4 regions of the Fundidesulfovibrio putealis DSM 16056 genome follow, and region 1 is predicted to be linked to each of the others. Evidence: predicted binding sites of a transcription regulator. Region 1 holds the regulator's gene; each other region holds the start of a gene.
What was found. The regulator sigma-54, encoded in region 1, starts transcription at its own class of promoters, with help from an activator protein. The targets are predictions, from matches to a motif close to CTGGCACGGNNNNTGCTT.
Positions count from the first base shown of each region.

Region 2: G453_RS26370 (PEP-CTERM sorting domain-containing protein) is a predicted target of sigma-54. The motif match lies at 1,633-1,650, and genes of this name have one in related genera.
Region 3: G453_RS0101980 (PEP-CTERM sorting domain-containing protein) is a predicted target of sigma-54. The motif match lies at 2,308-2,325, and genes of this name have one in related genera.
Region 4: nifH (nitrogenase iron protein) is a predicted target of sigma-54. The motif match lies at 1,806-1,823, and genes of this name have one in related genera.

Region 1 covers NZ_AUBQ01000004.1:184,031-187,626, reverse strand. Annotated here, with positions in the region: gene hpf (ribosome hibernation-promoting factor, HPF/YfiA family) at 1-381, opposite strand, end outside; gene rpoN (RNA polymerase factor sigma-54) at 422-1,861, opposite strand; gene G453_RS0103780 (KdsC family phosphatase) at 1,980-2,540, opposite strand; gene G453_RS0103775 (CTP synthase) at 2,541-3,596, opposite strand, start outside.
Region 2 covers NZ_AUBQ01000015.1:65,409-69,004, reverse strand. Annotated here, with positions in the region: gene G453_RS0112815 (hypothetical protein) at 1-858, opposite strand, end outside; gene G453_RS26370 (PEP-CTERM sorting domain-containing protein) at 1,740-2,603, shown strand; gene G453_RS23875 (hypothetical protein) at 2,837-3,478, opposite strand; gene G453_RS26365 (DUF2092 domain-containing protein) at 3,487-3,596, opposite strand, start outside.
Region 3 covers NZ_AUBQ01000003.1:407,381-410,976, forward strand. Annotated here, with positions in the region: gene G453_RS21845 (polysaccharide deacetylase family protein) at 1-497, shown strand, start outside; gene G453_RS0101975 (glycosyltransferase) at 500-1,660, shown strand; gene G453_RS0101980 (PEP-CTERM sorting domain-containing protein) at 2,360-3,256, shown strand.
Region 4 covers NZ_KE386885.1:418,036-421,631, reverse strand. Annotated here, with positions in the region: gene G453_RS0118660 (nitrogenase component I subunit alpha) at 1-95, opposite strand, end outside; gene G453_RS0118655 (P-II family nitrogen regulator) at 130-504, opposite strand; gene G453_RS0118650 (P-II family nitrogen regulator) at 539-871, opposite strand; gene nifH (nitrogenase iron protein) at 1,862-2,686, shown strand; gene G453_RS0118640 ((2Fe-2S) ferredoxin domain-containing protein) at 2,943-3,251, shown strand; gene nifV (homocitrate synthase) at 3,503-3,596, opposite strand, start outside.

The DNA of each region.
Region 1 (3,596 bases):
CTTGTCGGACTCCTCGATGGAGTGGACCTTGCCCTCGTCCGTGAGGCTGACCACGCCCATGGTGACGGCGGCGGAACCGGCAACCTTGCGGCGGTCCTTCATCTTCTCGCGCATCTTGCGGATCTGGGACTCGAGCTTGTCGGTGATCAGGTCCAGCGTGGAGTACATGTCGTCGGAGCGCTCGTGGGCAGCGATGTGGATCGTGTCGGCGTCGATGATCACGTCGGCGATCTGGCGGGTCTTCTCCACCATCAGGGTGACGATCACTTCGGCATTGTCAGAATTAGGCATGTATTTCGCCAGCTTGTCGAAACGCTTGTTGGCGTATTCGCGCAGGCCGGGGGACGGTTCAAAATTCTTGAAGTGAAAAGCAATGTTCATATCTTCCTCCGATGTGTGTCCGCGGGTGGATGCGGTGTGATTACAATACAGCCTTGCGCTTCGACGAGGACTCGATACCCATGGCCATACGATACTTGGCCACGGTCCTGCGGGCAATGTTGACCTGCAATTTTTGCTTGAGGATGTCCGCGATCTGCTCGTCGCTGACGGGCTTCTTGTGGTTCTCGCCGGAGATGAGCTGCTTGATGAGCGCCTTCACCGATTCGGAACCGACGGAAGTGCCGTCGTCCAACTCCAAAGAGGAGTTGAAGAAAAATTTGAGCTCGTAAATGCCGTGGGGGGTGGCCACGTACTTGCTCGTGGTAATGCGGCTCACCGTGGATTCGTGCATGCCGATGTCGTCGGCAACGTCCTTGAGGATAAGGGGCTTTAGCTTGGTAACGCCCACCTCGAAGAAATCCCGCTGGAACTTCACGATGGATTCCAGGACCTTGAACAAGGTGCGCTGGCGCTGGTACAGGCTCTTCATGAGCCACTGCGCAGAGCGCATCTTGTCCTGGAAGTAGTCCTTGTCCTTGCCGCCGCTGCCCCGGGACATGTCGCCTGAATAATACGGCGATAGTTGCAGTTTGGGCAGGCCGTCCTCGTTCAGCACGATGACGAAGTCGTCGCCGTACTTGTACACGTAGGCGTCGGGGCTGACGTACACCGGGTCGGAGGAGCTGAAATGCGATCCGGGAAGCGGATCGAGAGTCTGGATGATGTCCAGGTACTCCTTGATCTCCTCCATGGTGATCTTGAACTTCTTGGCAAGAGGCTTGTAGCGCTTCTTTTCCAGGTCTTCCAGGTGCTCACGCACGATCTCGATGAGCACGGGATCGGTGTAGCCGTAGAATTCCAGCTGCACCAGCAGGCACTCCTGCGGGGTGCGTGCCGCCACGCCCACAGGGTCGAAGCGCTGCAGGGCGTAAAGAACCGCTTCCACTTCGGGCACGCTTGCCTGGGCGTCCTCGGCGATTTCCTCCACCGTGGATTGCAGGTACCCCATACCGTCCAGATTGCCAACGATTGAGGCAGCGATGACGCGCTGGGCCGCAGTGAAGGGGGAAAGGTTGATCTGCCAGGAAAGGTGTCCGTCCAGAGAGGTTTTCGAGGCAAGACGGGCCTCGAAAGACATTCCCTCCTCCGGGGCCTCGTATTCGCGGGCGGTGGCCTGGCGCGAGGTGGAGGCGAAGTCGCCGATGTAGTCGTCCCATTCGGCGGTCTTCAGGAGTTCGCGCTGCATGGCGCCCTCTTCCTGAGTGGCGTCGGGAGCGCGGGATTCCTCGGCCATGGTCGGGGCGGGACGCTCGTCCTCGATCACGACCTCTTCCAGCAGCGGGTTCTCCAGAAGCTCCTGCTGCACGGTCTCCATCAGCTCAAGCCGGGAAAGCTGCAACAGCTTGATGGCCTGCTGGAGCTGGGGAGTCATCACCAGCTGCTGCGAAAGCTTAAGTTGCTGTCTGAGCTCGAGGGCCATCGTGCGCGCGCGTTCCTTTGTTTGAATTTGGGCGGCTAGCAAGAAAAATGCCGGACGCGCCCGTTCAACCTGCGCGGTTATGCACTAAAAGCTCGCACGTGGCAAGACTTGGGGGGAATCAGTCACGCCATTCGCGCCACATTCGATCGAGTTTTCCCTGCGCCAGCAGTATGAAGCGGATGGCTTCGCGCACCGCGCCGCATCCGCCGGGCCTTTTGGAAATCCAGGCGGCAATGCGAAGAATTTCCGGCTGCGCGTCGACCGGGGCCAGGGGCAGGCCCACGCGGGCCATTATCTGCGCGTCCAGCCAGTCGTCGCCCATGTAGGCCACCTGGGAGAACTCGAGGCACTTGGCGGCCATGATCTTTTCGAGCACGGGGAGCTTGCGCAAGTGCCCGCCGTGGAATTCACGGATGCCGAGTTCCCGCGAGCGCTGTTCGGCCTGGATGTTGCCCAGGCCGCTGATCACCGCCACCTCGATCCCGGCGTGCTGGCAGAGCTTCACGCCCATGCCGTCCTGGATGCCGAAACGCTTGAGGCCGGGGCCGGGGCCGTCGTGGCTCACTGCGTTGTCGGTGAGCACGCCGTCCACGTCCAGCACCAAGAGGCGCACGGGCCTGGCCAGCGCCAAGGCCCGGCGCATGCCGGGCCTTGAGCCGATTCGGGCGGGACGCCTCATTTATTTCTTGCCGCGCGCGGCCTTGGACGCCTTGATGAACTCGCGGAACAGGGGGTGGGGGCGCATGGGGTTGGAGTTGAACTCCGGATGGAACTGACAGCCCAAAAACCACGGATGCTCGGGCAACTCCACCATTTCCACCAGGGATTCGTCGGGCGACAGGCCGGAGAACATCATGCCCTTTTCTTCCATGCGGGCGTAGTAGGCCTTGTTAAACTCGTAGCGGTGGCGGTGGCGCTCCTCGATCTGGGGCTTGGCGTAGGCTTCCATGGCCTTGGTCTCGGTCTTCACCACGCAGGGGTACGCGCCCAGACGCATGGTGCCGCCCATTTCAGAGTCGGCGTCGCGGCGTTCGATCTTCTTGGTGCGGAAGTCGTACCATTCGCGCATCAGGTAGATGATGGGGTCCGGGCTCAGGCGGTTGAACTCCTCGGAGTTGGCCTCGGTGAGTCCCAGCACGTTGCGGGCGAACTCGATGCAGGCCAGCTGCATGCCCAGGCAGATGCCGAAGAAGGGCACCTTGTTCTCGCGGGCGTACTTGATGGCCGCGATCTTGCCTTCCACGCCGCGCGAGCCGAAGCCGCCGGGCACCAGGATGCCGTCCAGGCCGCCCAGGCGTTCGGCCACATTCTCGTCGGTGATCTCCTCGGAGTTCACGTAGACCAGGTTCACGCTCACGTCGTTGGCCACGCTGGCGTGCACCAGGGCCTCGTGCAGGCTCTTGTAGGCCTCCTTGAGGTCCACGTACTTGCCCACGATGGCGATGCTGACCTCTCCCTGGGGATTGCTCAGCTTGTGGGTGAGGGTCTGCCATGCTTCCAACTCGGCGTTCTTGGCGGGCAGGCGCAGCAGGATGGCTATCTTCTGGTCCACGCCCTCGGCGTAGAGCTTCAGGGGCAGCTCATAGATATTCTTCACGTCCACGGCGTTGAACACGGCGTCCGGGTCCACGTTGCAGAAGAGCGCGATCTTGGTCTTGAGGGACTGGTCCAGCTCGATCTCGGAGCGGCAGATGATGATGTCGGGCTGGATGCCGATGGACCGGAGCTCCTTGAC
Region 2 (3,596 bases), on a different contig from region 1:
GGCCTCCAGGGCCTTGACGATCCAGGTCTGCTGCGTGGGCGTGAAGTCCTCGTTGTCGATGAACAGTTCGGCCACGGAGGACGGCACGCCCATGTCCTTAAGCGACTGCCGGTTCTGGCGTCTCAGGTCTTCCGGCGCGACGGCCACGTCTATCTCGCCAAGCACAGCCGACCCGCTCACCGCGCTCACCGCGATGCCGACACCGCCCGGAATGAGCGCCTGGAGCGCGCTGCCGGTGATGCTGCCCGCGTACCCGGCCTTGGAGATGTCGTCCAGGCGCTGCTGCAACACCGGGTTGGTGGAATAGGGGTCCACGCCGAACTGCTTGGCGTAGTCGCGCTTGGTCTGGGAGAAGCCGACCAGCTTCTTGAAGCGGTTGTCCTCGTACTTGCTGGGGTTGCTCTCCACCAGACTCTCCTGGGCGCGCGCGAACATCTTGCCCACGCCGGAGAGCGCCCCGCTCACGGAATCGATGGGGTGCACCACCAGATTGGCCGCGCCCTGCACGGTCTGGACGCCCTTGTCCGCCAGGGATCCCCCGAACTGGCTGGAGGAGCTGACCTGCTCCATGGCGGCCATGGCTTTGACCTCCGCGATGCGGGTATGCAGGAGCGCCGTGGACACCACCGTGAAATCGCCGAAGCGCGAGTGCAGCACATAGGTATTCAGGTAGCCGTCGTTGGTGACGATGTTGTCCACCCGCCAATCCTTCCCGGACAGGAGGGACTTGGGCAGGACGGCGGAAGCCTCGAATGTCGGCGGGGATTCGAATTCCTGCGAAATGGCCGGATGTGCGGCGAACATGATGAGGGCGAACAAGGCGGACATGGACGTGAGGGCGGCTTTTACATGCGTCATGGCGTTCCTATCGCGGGTTTGTACGGCATTTGTGTTTATCACGGTCGGATTCAGCACCCAGGTGATCGCTGGACCCCATTGGTCTGCCCCACTCAAAGAGTATCTTACAGCAAAGATACGCCACCGGGAAGTTCTCAATATGGCGGGAGGAGCAGAAAGGAGTCACCTCGTCCCCGGCTGGGCAGGACATCGGCGGCACCGGACACGCTGCCGGAACCCGGCCCCCGTGCTCCGGTTGCTGGGAATGAAGCACCAGGGTTTACGTAATCATGCAAACCTTCTGCATGACATGACATTTAAGCCGCACAGCCCCGCAACCCTTCACGCTTGTGCTTTATGAGACACGCTCTGCGACTGCAGGCTACAGTGGACACCTTTCAGGCACACCAGGCAACTGATCCTGTCGGAGCATTTTACAGAGACTCAACCGCATCCTAAATTGTCAACGCACCAAACAAAAACAATGTCAAACCGTTAGCAACATGAACGTTGTCGGCCAACAACGCACTCTCCAATATTATTATTTCATTACAGCAACATAGGCAGATTTCCCCGCATTTTGTCGAAATACTTAACAGCAACAAGCGTGTTGCGCGCATGTTGACCATGCCCGAACCGCTCCCCGACCCGAGAGCCAAGACACCGGATTTGCGCACTTATATTATCAATTAATTACCAAAACCGACATCATTTTCACCAATACAACCAAACGATTAATATTGACCGCGACAGCCAGAGTTTCTGTATACCACCGTAATACCCTGCAATCCACCCAAGGCATGCTTATTGCTCTTACACCGCATACAATCTTGAGCTCGAGCTATTTTCTGGATTGCATTGCGGTTTTCCTGCTCACCACACCAACACCATGGGGAGGCCTTATGATAAAGCGTCTTTTGCTATGCTTCATGGCCGCGCTGATGTTGTGCTCTCTGACGGGCAACGCGATGGCCAGCACCATTGTCTGGGGGAACAACGCCTCCTTCGGGAACGTGACCCTGGAAGCGTTTGACATGTCCACCGGAGCTGTCGTGCAGCAATTTCTGGCTCCAAATCCGATCGCCGTGCAGGATAACGGTCGCGGCATCGCAGTCGTCGGCACTACCATCTACTACACAACGGCAAACTCGGGGAACATCTATGTAACCAACACAACCACCCACGCCGACCTGGGCATTCTTGTGGATACCGGCCTGAGCGGCATCGCCAGCATCGCCTACGACGGCACCGACCTCTATGTCATTCCGTACAACAACGGCACAGGCGTCTTCAAGTACACCACGGCCGGCGCCCTTATCGGCAACCTGCTTCCGGGGTTTGGCGGTAACAGCCAGGATGGGTTTGAGATCGCCAACAACAACATTCTCATGAACCATGGCGACGCCATCGGCCCGTACGACAAGTACGACCTTGCTGGAAACTTGATCCAGGCCAACTTCATCACACCGACCTTCGCCCCCACCGGCATTACGTTCGATGGCACCAACTACTTCGTATCGGACATCTTCAACAACGCCATCGCCACGTACGACATCAACGGCACCTTCATATCCCACACCGTTCTGGGCCTTCCCTTGCCCCAAAACGGCAACGGACGTCTCCTCGAAGACCTTTCGTCCCTTGGCAACGTCCCCAACAACCCTCCGCCAGGCTCCGTTCCCGAACCCGGCACCATGCTGCTCATGGGCGCGGGCATAGCCGGAGCGATCTTCATGCGCAGGCGCTCCCAAAAGGCCAAGGCTTAAACCCTGAACCACACCCCGGTTCCACATCAGCCCGGACGGCTCCCGCCTCCGGGCTGATTCTGATTTGTCAGCCAAGCCCGAGCTTACGACCCGCAAGGCCAGCCCGCCAGAAGGTGCACGCCTGCCCCCCCCTGCTGCGGACAAATCCAGGCACGAAAACAACAAATCCAGGCAGGGCGGGATTCAACCCCACCCAGCCTGGATCGCCGTCGCCTGACTTCAGCCCGCTGTGCCTACGGACAGGAAATGACCTTGTAGTAGGTGTTTCCGCCCTGGCGGACCTCCTGGAAACACTGGCCGTCCGCGCTGTAGACCGTACCCTTCGAGGAATTGGAGACGGCTATGGCCGTAGCCGGAAGAATGGTGAGCATCGCGCCCAAGGCCATGCCCGCAGCCACGCCCGAGGCCGAGGGGCCGTAGTACCCGCCGTAGCCGTACCCGTAGGCAGGCGCGACCGGGACCGGAACAGGCACCGGTGCAGGCACGACCCTGCCGCGCGGTGCGGCCACCACCCCACCGTTGGGACCGACGGCGGCAGCGCCATAAGGGCCACGGACAGCTGCCCCCCCGCCGGGGCCGACTGCTGCGGCTCCGTAAGGCCCGCGCACGGCTGCTCCGCCAGCGGGTCCCACGGCGGCAGCACCTCTGGGACCTGCGGCGGCAACGCCTCCGCGCGGCCCCACACCCACGGCTCCGCGCGGCGAGTAGGCCACAGTTCCTCCACGGGGTCCGGAGGCCACACCGCGTCCGCCGCCCCTGGCCTCGCTGTCGGTCGGCGTGAACCAGTCGCCCATGAGGACAAGCCCCCCCGTCAGCCACAGCACCAGCGCCAGCGAAACGGTTCGTTTCGCGGCACGCATGGTTTCGGGTTTCATGTGGCCTCCTACTTGCCGGACTTCGCGCCGGTGATGACTGCGTCGTCGCGGGTGAAGCCGACTGGCGCCGAGAAAGCGAAGGCGTCCAGGGACGACTCGCCCGTCTTCCAGCCGCTGA
Region 3 (3,596 bases), on a different contig from region 1:
CCGAGATCGGCATCCGGGCCGGGTCCTACCAGCGCGAGTTGGAGGAATCCAAGCGCATCCTCGTGGAGCTCGGCTACAATGTGGACACCTACATCGCCCCCCACAATTACTGGACCGACGATGTCGAGGTGATCAGCAAGCGCTACTACGCGCGCGCCTGCACCGGGCGCGACTCCGACAACAGGCCCGGCAGCTTCGATCCCTACGCAGTCAAGCGGTTCATGGCCCACAGCAAGGATACCCCCCAGTCCTACATGCGCATCATCAAGGACCACTGCCTGGAACACGGTGGCTGGGTGGTGTTCTGTTTCCACGGTGTGGGTGACAATACCGGCTGGGAGCCCTATTCCGCCGAGGGAATGGACGCTGTGCTCGGCTGGGTGGTCGAGCAGAAGATACCCGTCGTGACCATTCGGGACGGCGCGAAAATCATGGCCGAGCTCAAGAAAAATCAAAACGTTCCGCAGACCAAATCGCTCGTTAGGAAAGGTTCGTAGACATGCGCAAGCTTAAGATCGTGGTTGGTGGGTACGCCGTAAGCTTCCCTCTGGGGGGCCAGATCTGGATGATCATGCACTACATGGAAGGGCTCAAGCGCCAGGGGCATGATGTAATCTTCGTGGAAGACACGGCCGACTGGGCGCTGCCGTTCGACCCCAACAAGGGGTTCGCCTCAGCCGATTCGAGCCACGGTCGCGCGGTGCTGGACGACGCCTTCAAGAGCATCGGCCTCTCCGGACGCTGGGCCTACAACACCATCTTCGAGAACAAGCTCTACGGCATGGAGCGCGCCGACCTGGACCGCTTCTGCGAAAGCGCGGACCTCTTCCTGAACGTGTCGGGCGTCATCCCGCTGCGCGAAAGCTACATGAAGGCCAAGGTCCGGGCCATCATCGACACCGACCCCATCTTCACCCAGTCCAAGATCGCAACCGACGAGTGGACCCGCGACTACTTCCTGCAGCACGACGCGTTCTTCACCTGGGGGCACAACATTCCCACCGGGTCCACGGGCGTGGCCCTCTCCGGCATCGAATACACGCCCACCCGCGTGCCCATCGTCCTGGACATGTGGCCCAACGTGGAAGGCTCCGGCTCCGGCTTCACCACCATCGGCAACTGGGACGCTCAGGGGCGCGACATCGTCCACGAGGGCAAGAAGCTCTCCTGGCGCAAGTCCGAGAAGTACGAGCAGATCATCGACCTGCCCGAGAAGCTCCCCGGCGTCACCCTGGACCTCACCATGAGCGGCATGAAGGAAGACGCGCAGCGCTTCGCCGCCCACGGCTGGAAGGTGAAGAACGCCCTGGAGCTCTCCAAGGACATCTGGGGCTACCACGACTACATCCTGAACTCCACGTCCGAGTTCACCGTGGCCAAGGAACAGAACATCCAGCTGAAATCCGGCTGGTTCTCGGACCGTTCCGCCAGCTACCTGGCCTCGGGCCGCCCCGTCATCGTGGAGGACACGGGCTTTGGCACCTACCTGCCCGTGGGAGAGGGGCTGGTCACCTTCGACGGCGTGGACAACGCCAAGGCCGCCATCGAGACGGTGCTTTCCGACTACCCTAAACACCGCAAGGCCGCCCGGAAAATCGCCGAGGAGTTCTTCGACGCCGACAAGGTGCTCACCGGCATTCTGAAGACCTGCGGATTTTAGTGCTGCACCCTGGAGAACGCGGAGCTGTTTTCCGGGTTGGAATAAATGCGGTCGGGTTGAAGGCGCCTCGTGTGCAGGCGGCGGGGGCGGTTGCGGCTGCCTCGGACCTGCCTTCCCGTGCTTCGCCGGACCTGCCCGATGTTCAGGCCGCTCCCGACAGGGGGCGGCCTTGTTTCGTTAGGGCGTTCCTGCCGGGGAGAGGCTGGCGTGTCCGGCAATCCCGGACGTGAGGCTCTGGATATTGGGTCCGAAGAGGCCTGCATGAGCGCTTGCGACGGCTTGTCGCGGGGCGAAACGTCAATAATGCGGCGGAGCCTGCGGCTGCGCCATCTTGCGGACGCTGTCGCATCCCCGCCGACAGCAGCCTGGGGAACGAAGCTGAAGGCCAATCCGGGAAAAAGGGACGCACAAGGGACCTTTCAACGGCGTATCCTGCCGGAAACAGGTGAATCCTTTTTTTTCGGACTGTAACCAAATCCGACAAAGTCGGATTAGATCTGCCTCAATGCTTGATGGTAACCGGTTGAAAGTATAGGCTTCTTCGTACTGGCACGGGTCGTAAATATTTCCGACACAGTATGCCGGTGAAGACATATTTCCTGTGCCAGTTCTGCTATTAAGGTGAATAAAATGGCTGTGTTGTGTCGGTGGTTTGGTTTTTGCTTGTCCCACTGAAAGCGTCGAAAACCGAGGTCTTCCATGAAATTGATACTGTCCGCACTCCTGGCAATACTGTCCATCACCGTTGGTGCAGCCGGAGCCCAAGCTTCCGTCGTGAATTTCGGCGACTCGGTCAACGTCTGGTCCGGCCTGAAGAAGACGCCAGAACTGGCCAATCAGGACCAGAACGGCGTGCCTGATCTGACCGGGGGGTCGATGACCTATTCAGCGGGGCACACCCTGACATCCATCACGCTGAACTATACCAACCACTACGCGAACCAGTCCTGGGGACAGTCCTCCTGGAACTCACTCGAAGCTGGCGACTGGTATATCGATGTGGATAACAACAACGCCTGGGACTACGTGATACACCGTCCCGATCAGGTGTGGGATTTCGACAAGAACAAGTGGGTGGATAACACGGCATACCATCTGTACCAGACCAATGACAAGATACTGTATGGGACGTCGACAGCGTATGAGAATGGGAAGTTTGCCCAGTACGAGGCCTATTACGGCAACACCGACAACCGCGACTGGCACCCCTCCACAGTCAAGGATTCGATCCTGCCGTACGAATACGAGAAGAAGGTGAAGGGGAAGTACGTTTATACGACCGAAAACGCCAACAGCGGCATCCTCGACCTTGGCGTGGTCGGCTTCGACGGATGGGACAGCTTTTCGGAACTCGACCGGTTGTCCAAGTCCACGGCGGTCGGGTCCTCCACCTGGGACTTGAGCGGCATAGGCGGCATCGATTTCCTGAGCCTGATGGGCAAGGAAATAGTCATCGCCTACACCATGACCTGCGCCAACGACGTCCTGTTCGAACACACCCGGGTCCCGACGCCCGAACCCGGCACCATGCTGCTCATGGGCCTTGGCATCCTCGGCGTGGGCTACCTGCGCAAGCGGTCCAGGTCCTCCCGCTAGTGCCGGGTTTGCGAAAAGCATGAACATGTTTTCCGCAAACAAAATGAATGGTTCTCTCGGTTTAGGTTCTTAACGTGTTAGAACGTGCTTTGAGGGTGCTACACCAGCCCAGCAGGGTAATGCGTAATTCAAGGCCGCCCCTTCGGGGGCGGCCTTTTGCATTGGCCTGTACATGCCGGAAAACATGGTTATTATGTAAGTAAGGCCAATGTGGCCAACCTAAGCGGAGGGGTGAGCGAAATAAACGCTTCAGATCATAATCCGCCCGAACAGGCGAAGGATGATTTGATTTGCGCAAGCGCACCGTAAGAGCGACACCTGAAGGAAGGGGAGGCTGCCG
Region 4 (3,596 bases), on a different contig from region 1:
ACAAGGACATGGCCTTTTCTGTTCTTGAACGTCTTGCCTTTGTACTGTTCCAGTATCTTGGCGACCTCTGACTTCATATGCGCGATGTCAAACATGATGTTTTACTCCGTCGGTACGGTTAAATTCTCATCAATCCAATGTCAGAGGCCCTTCTTCACCGGTTCTGACGCGGATGGAATTCATAACCGGCAGGACGAAGACCTTCCCGTCTCCAGGGTTGCCGGTCTGGTTGGCGGCAATGATCGCCTGCACAGTCTTCTCCACAAGTTCGTCGGGCACGACCACGGACACGAACCGCTTGGCGATGAGGCGGTGCCCCGCGCCCAACTGCTGAATGGCTTCGTCGTAGCCCATCTCCGCCCCTTTCAGGGTCTTGAGGTCCACGAGCCCGACTCCGCGACCGAGGCAGTCCTTGGCCATGAAGGAGGATATTCCCGCATCCTCCAAGGCCTTCTTGGTCTTGCTCATCATGTTAATACGCACCACGGCCATGACTTCCTTCATGTGCTTTCTCTCCATCCTTGGGTTGGGGGGGGGCTCAGCCTTCCCTCTTGCCGGAGCTGATGGTGTAGATCTCGTCGACGCCCGACACGAATATCTTGCCGTCGCCATACGCCCCTGCCGTGCTCGTGCGAGCGACGTCCATGATGGTCTTGACCACGATGTCTTTGTCCTCGGATGGAACGACGAGAAGCAACTGGTCCTTCGGCAGTTCGTCATAGACGATCTCGCCCATCTTGATGCCCCGCTGCTTGCCGCGGCCGAACACGGCCATCTTTGTTGCGGCGGGGAAACCAGCATCCATCAGTGCGGCAAGAACATCAGTGGCTTTCTCGGGTCGGATGATGGCCCTGATCATTACGTAATTCATGTTCCCTCTCCTTCTGGCTCAAGTTTTGTTGTCTTGATTGTGTTGGAGTTACACGTTAATATTATATCACATGTCTGTTATGTAATCATGCGGGATACAAGCCAACATCACTATGTTACGAGATGCTTGCCCCCCTGAAATTCCTCTGTATTAAAACGCATGCATCCCCAACATTGACGAAATAAACGCACCATACGATGTACTTTGCTATTTATTCTGCTTGTTTTGCAATTTTGCAATGTACATGTGCGAAGAGTGTGCCAGATGCGTGGAGAGTTGCCGCGAGGCGACGGATGGAACGTGCCCAGAGACACTTACGGCAGGTGGCGCGGGGAAGGTTGGCGGTGCGACTTCATAATTCCGCCCTCATGGACACAGAAGCAATCGCCCGAAATGATTTACTTTAACTATGACGAACATATTCATGTTTTTCAAAATTGCGAGCCAGGCGCAGGAGGGACTGTCCCCGCACAGATTGACACCTGCGCGAAGGCTTCGTGGGGCACCTACTCTGGCGTCAGGTGTTCGTGGTGGAACACTCGGGGAGGGATAGATGGATGAAGAGCGCTCGAAGCGCACGAGATTCTCGCCGCCGTCAGCAATTTTTCATTATTGGCAATATATCATTATATCAATATTTTATATTGGTGTCGGCAAGCGGACAGGTAAAGGGTGTTCCCATGAGGCCTGGCGAATGTTCCATCGTGAACATCTTTGCAATATGCTTGAATTATCTATTTAATTTCACAGAAACCGGGCAGCATGTGCCAAGCAGACTTCCCTGCAGGCGCGCAAAGACAGGGCTTCGCCCGGGATGGCTCTGTAACCATGCAAAGCACACATCGATGTCCCTGAGCGCTGTGTAGCGTGCCATCTGAAAATTAAATCCAATCATACTGGCGAATTGGTCACTCAACCTCTTGCCTGAGGGCGATTGGCACAACTTTTGCCATTTTTGACAATAGCAACAATTTCAAGGAGGCATTCCCAATGCGCAAGATCGCTATTTACGGTAAAGGCGGCATCGGCAAGTCCACCACCACCCAGAACACCGTAGCCGGCTTGGCCACCCTGGGCCACAAGGTCATGGTCGTGGGTTGCGACCCCAAGGCCGACTCCACCCGCCTGCTTCTGGGCGGCCTTCAACAGAAGACCGTTCTGGATACTCTGCGTGAGGAAGGAGAGGATGTAGAGCTGGAGGACATCCTCAAACCCGGTTTCAAGGGCACCATGTGCACCGAGTCCGGCGGCCCCGAGCCTGGCGTCGGGTGCGCCGGTCGCGGCATCATCACCTCCATCAACCTGCTTGAGCAACTGGGCGCTTACAAAGAAGACAAGAACCTGGACTACGTCTTCTACGACGTTCTGGGCGACGTTGTCTGCGGCGGCTTCGCCATGCCCATCCGAGAAGGCAAGGCCCAGGAGATTTACATCGTCGTCTCCGGCGAGATGATGGCCATGTACGCCGCCAACAACATCTGCAAGGGCATTGTGAAGTTTGCCGAAGCCGGAGGCGTGCGCCTGGGCGGGCTCATTTGCAACTCCCGCAAGGTCGACCGTGAAGAGGATCTGATCAACGCTCTGGCGGAACGCCTCGGCACCAAGATGATCCACTTCGTCCCCCGCGAGAACCAGGTGCAGCGCGCCGAGCTCAACCGCAAGACGGTCATCGACTTCTCTCCCGAACACCCTCAGGCCAACGAATACCTGACCCTGGCCACCAAGGTTCAGGACAACCAGAATTACGTCATCCCCAACCCGCTGGAAATCGAAGAGCTGGAAGCCTTACTTGTGAAGTACGGCATCGCAAACTAGCGCCGTCTCCTTGGAAGCATGACGCAGACCGTGTGCAATCACTTGAAGTCGCCTAGCCGTGCGGGATGCCTTCATCCAATCGTTTCCTGCGGGGCACTCCGTTCATCCTTCATGGCTCGGGACTGGCTTGCGTCCTGCCGGATAACGCGCACATCCTGGTACTGCACGATCCCTGTGAGTCGAAAATGCCCGTTTGACCGTCGATATGAAGCAGTAATCAAGAACACTCGAGAACAGAGAACAAGGAGAAGCGTAAATGGCCACCCCCCAGAGGCAGATCATCGTCTGCCAGAGTTTTCGCACCACCGGCGGAGGCGGACAAAAGGGCGTCTGTCAGAAGCAGACCGAAGGGTTCCTTCAATATATTGAAGAAGAAGTGATCGATCGCGGGCTCGACTGCCTCGTGACCGGGACCACCTGCCTGAAACAGTGCGAGAGTGGACCTATTCTGGTGGTCCAGCCCGAGAACTGGTGGTTCAAAGGCGTCAACAGCACGGACATAATCGACGCCATTCTCGATGGCATTGAGGGCGGGACCCCGCCCGAAGAATACATGATCAGTTAACGTACTTTTGTTATTCGTGGATGGCCTCCGGCCTTCGAGCGCAACATGCATTGAATATAGATGTGCCATTTTGAACATAGCAGCCTCGCCCGGAAGAGCTCCCCCCCCTCCGGGCGAGGCTTGGCATGAAGGAAACTGGGTCTACGCCGATGAAACACATGTGGACGCACGAGTGGCTGTGTTCCCGACTCCCGCGCATCGCCTGTCCGTCACTGATGTGGGCAGTGTTCTTCTTGTCGCTGCTATTTGAATCACGACGCAGGCCGTAACGCGTCAGCCGCCTGAACAAGCAGTGCCATAAGCTCTTCGTGCCCAGGAGTGCGTTTGGTCCTGGCCGAATGCTCT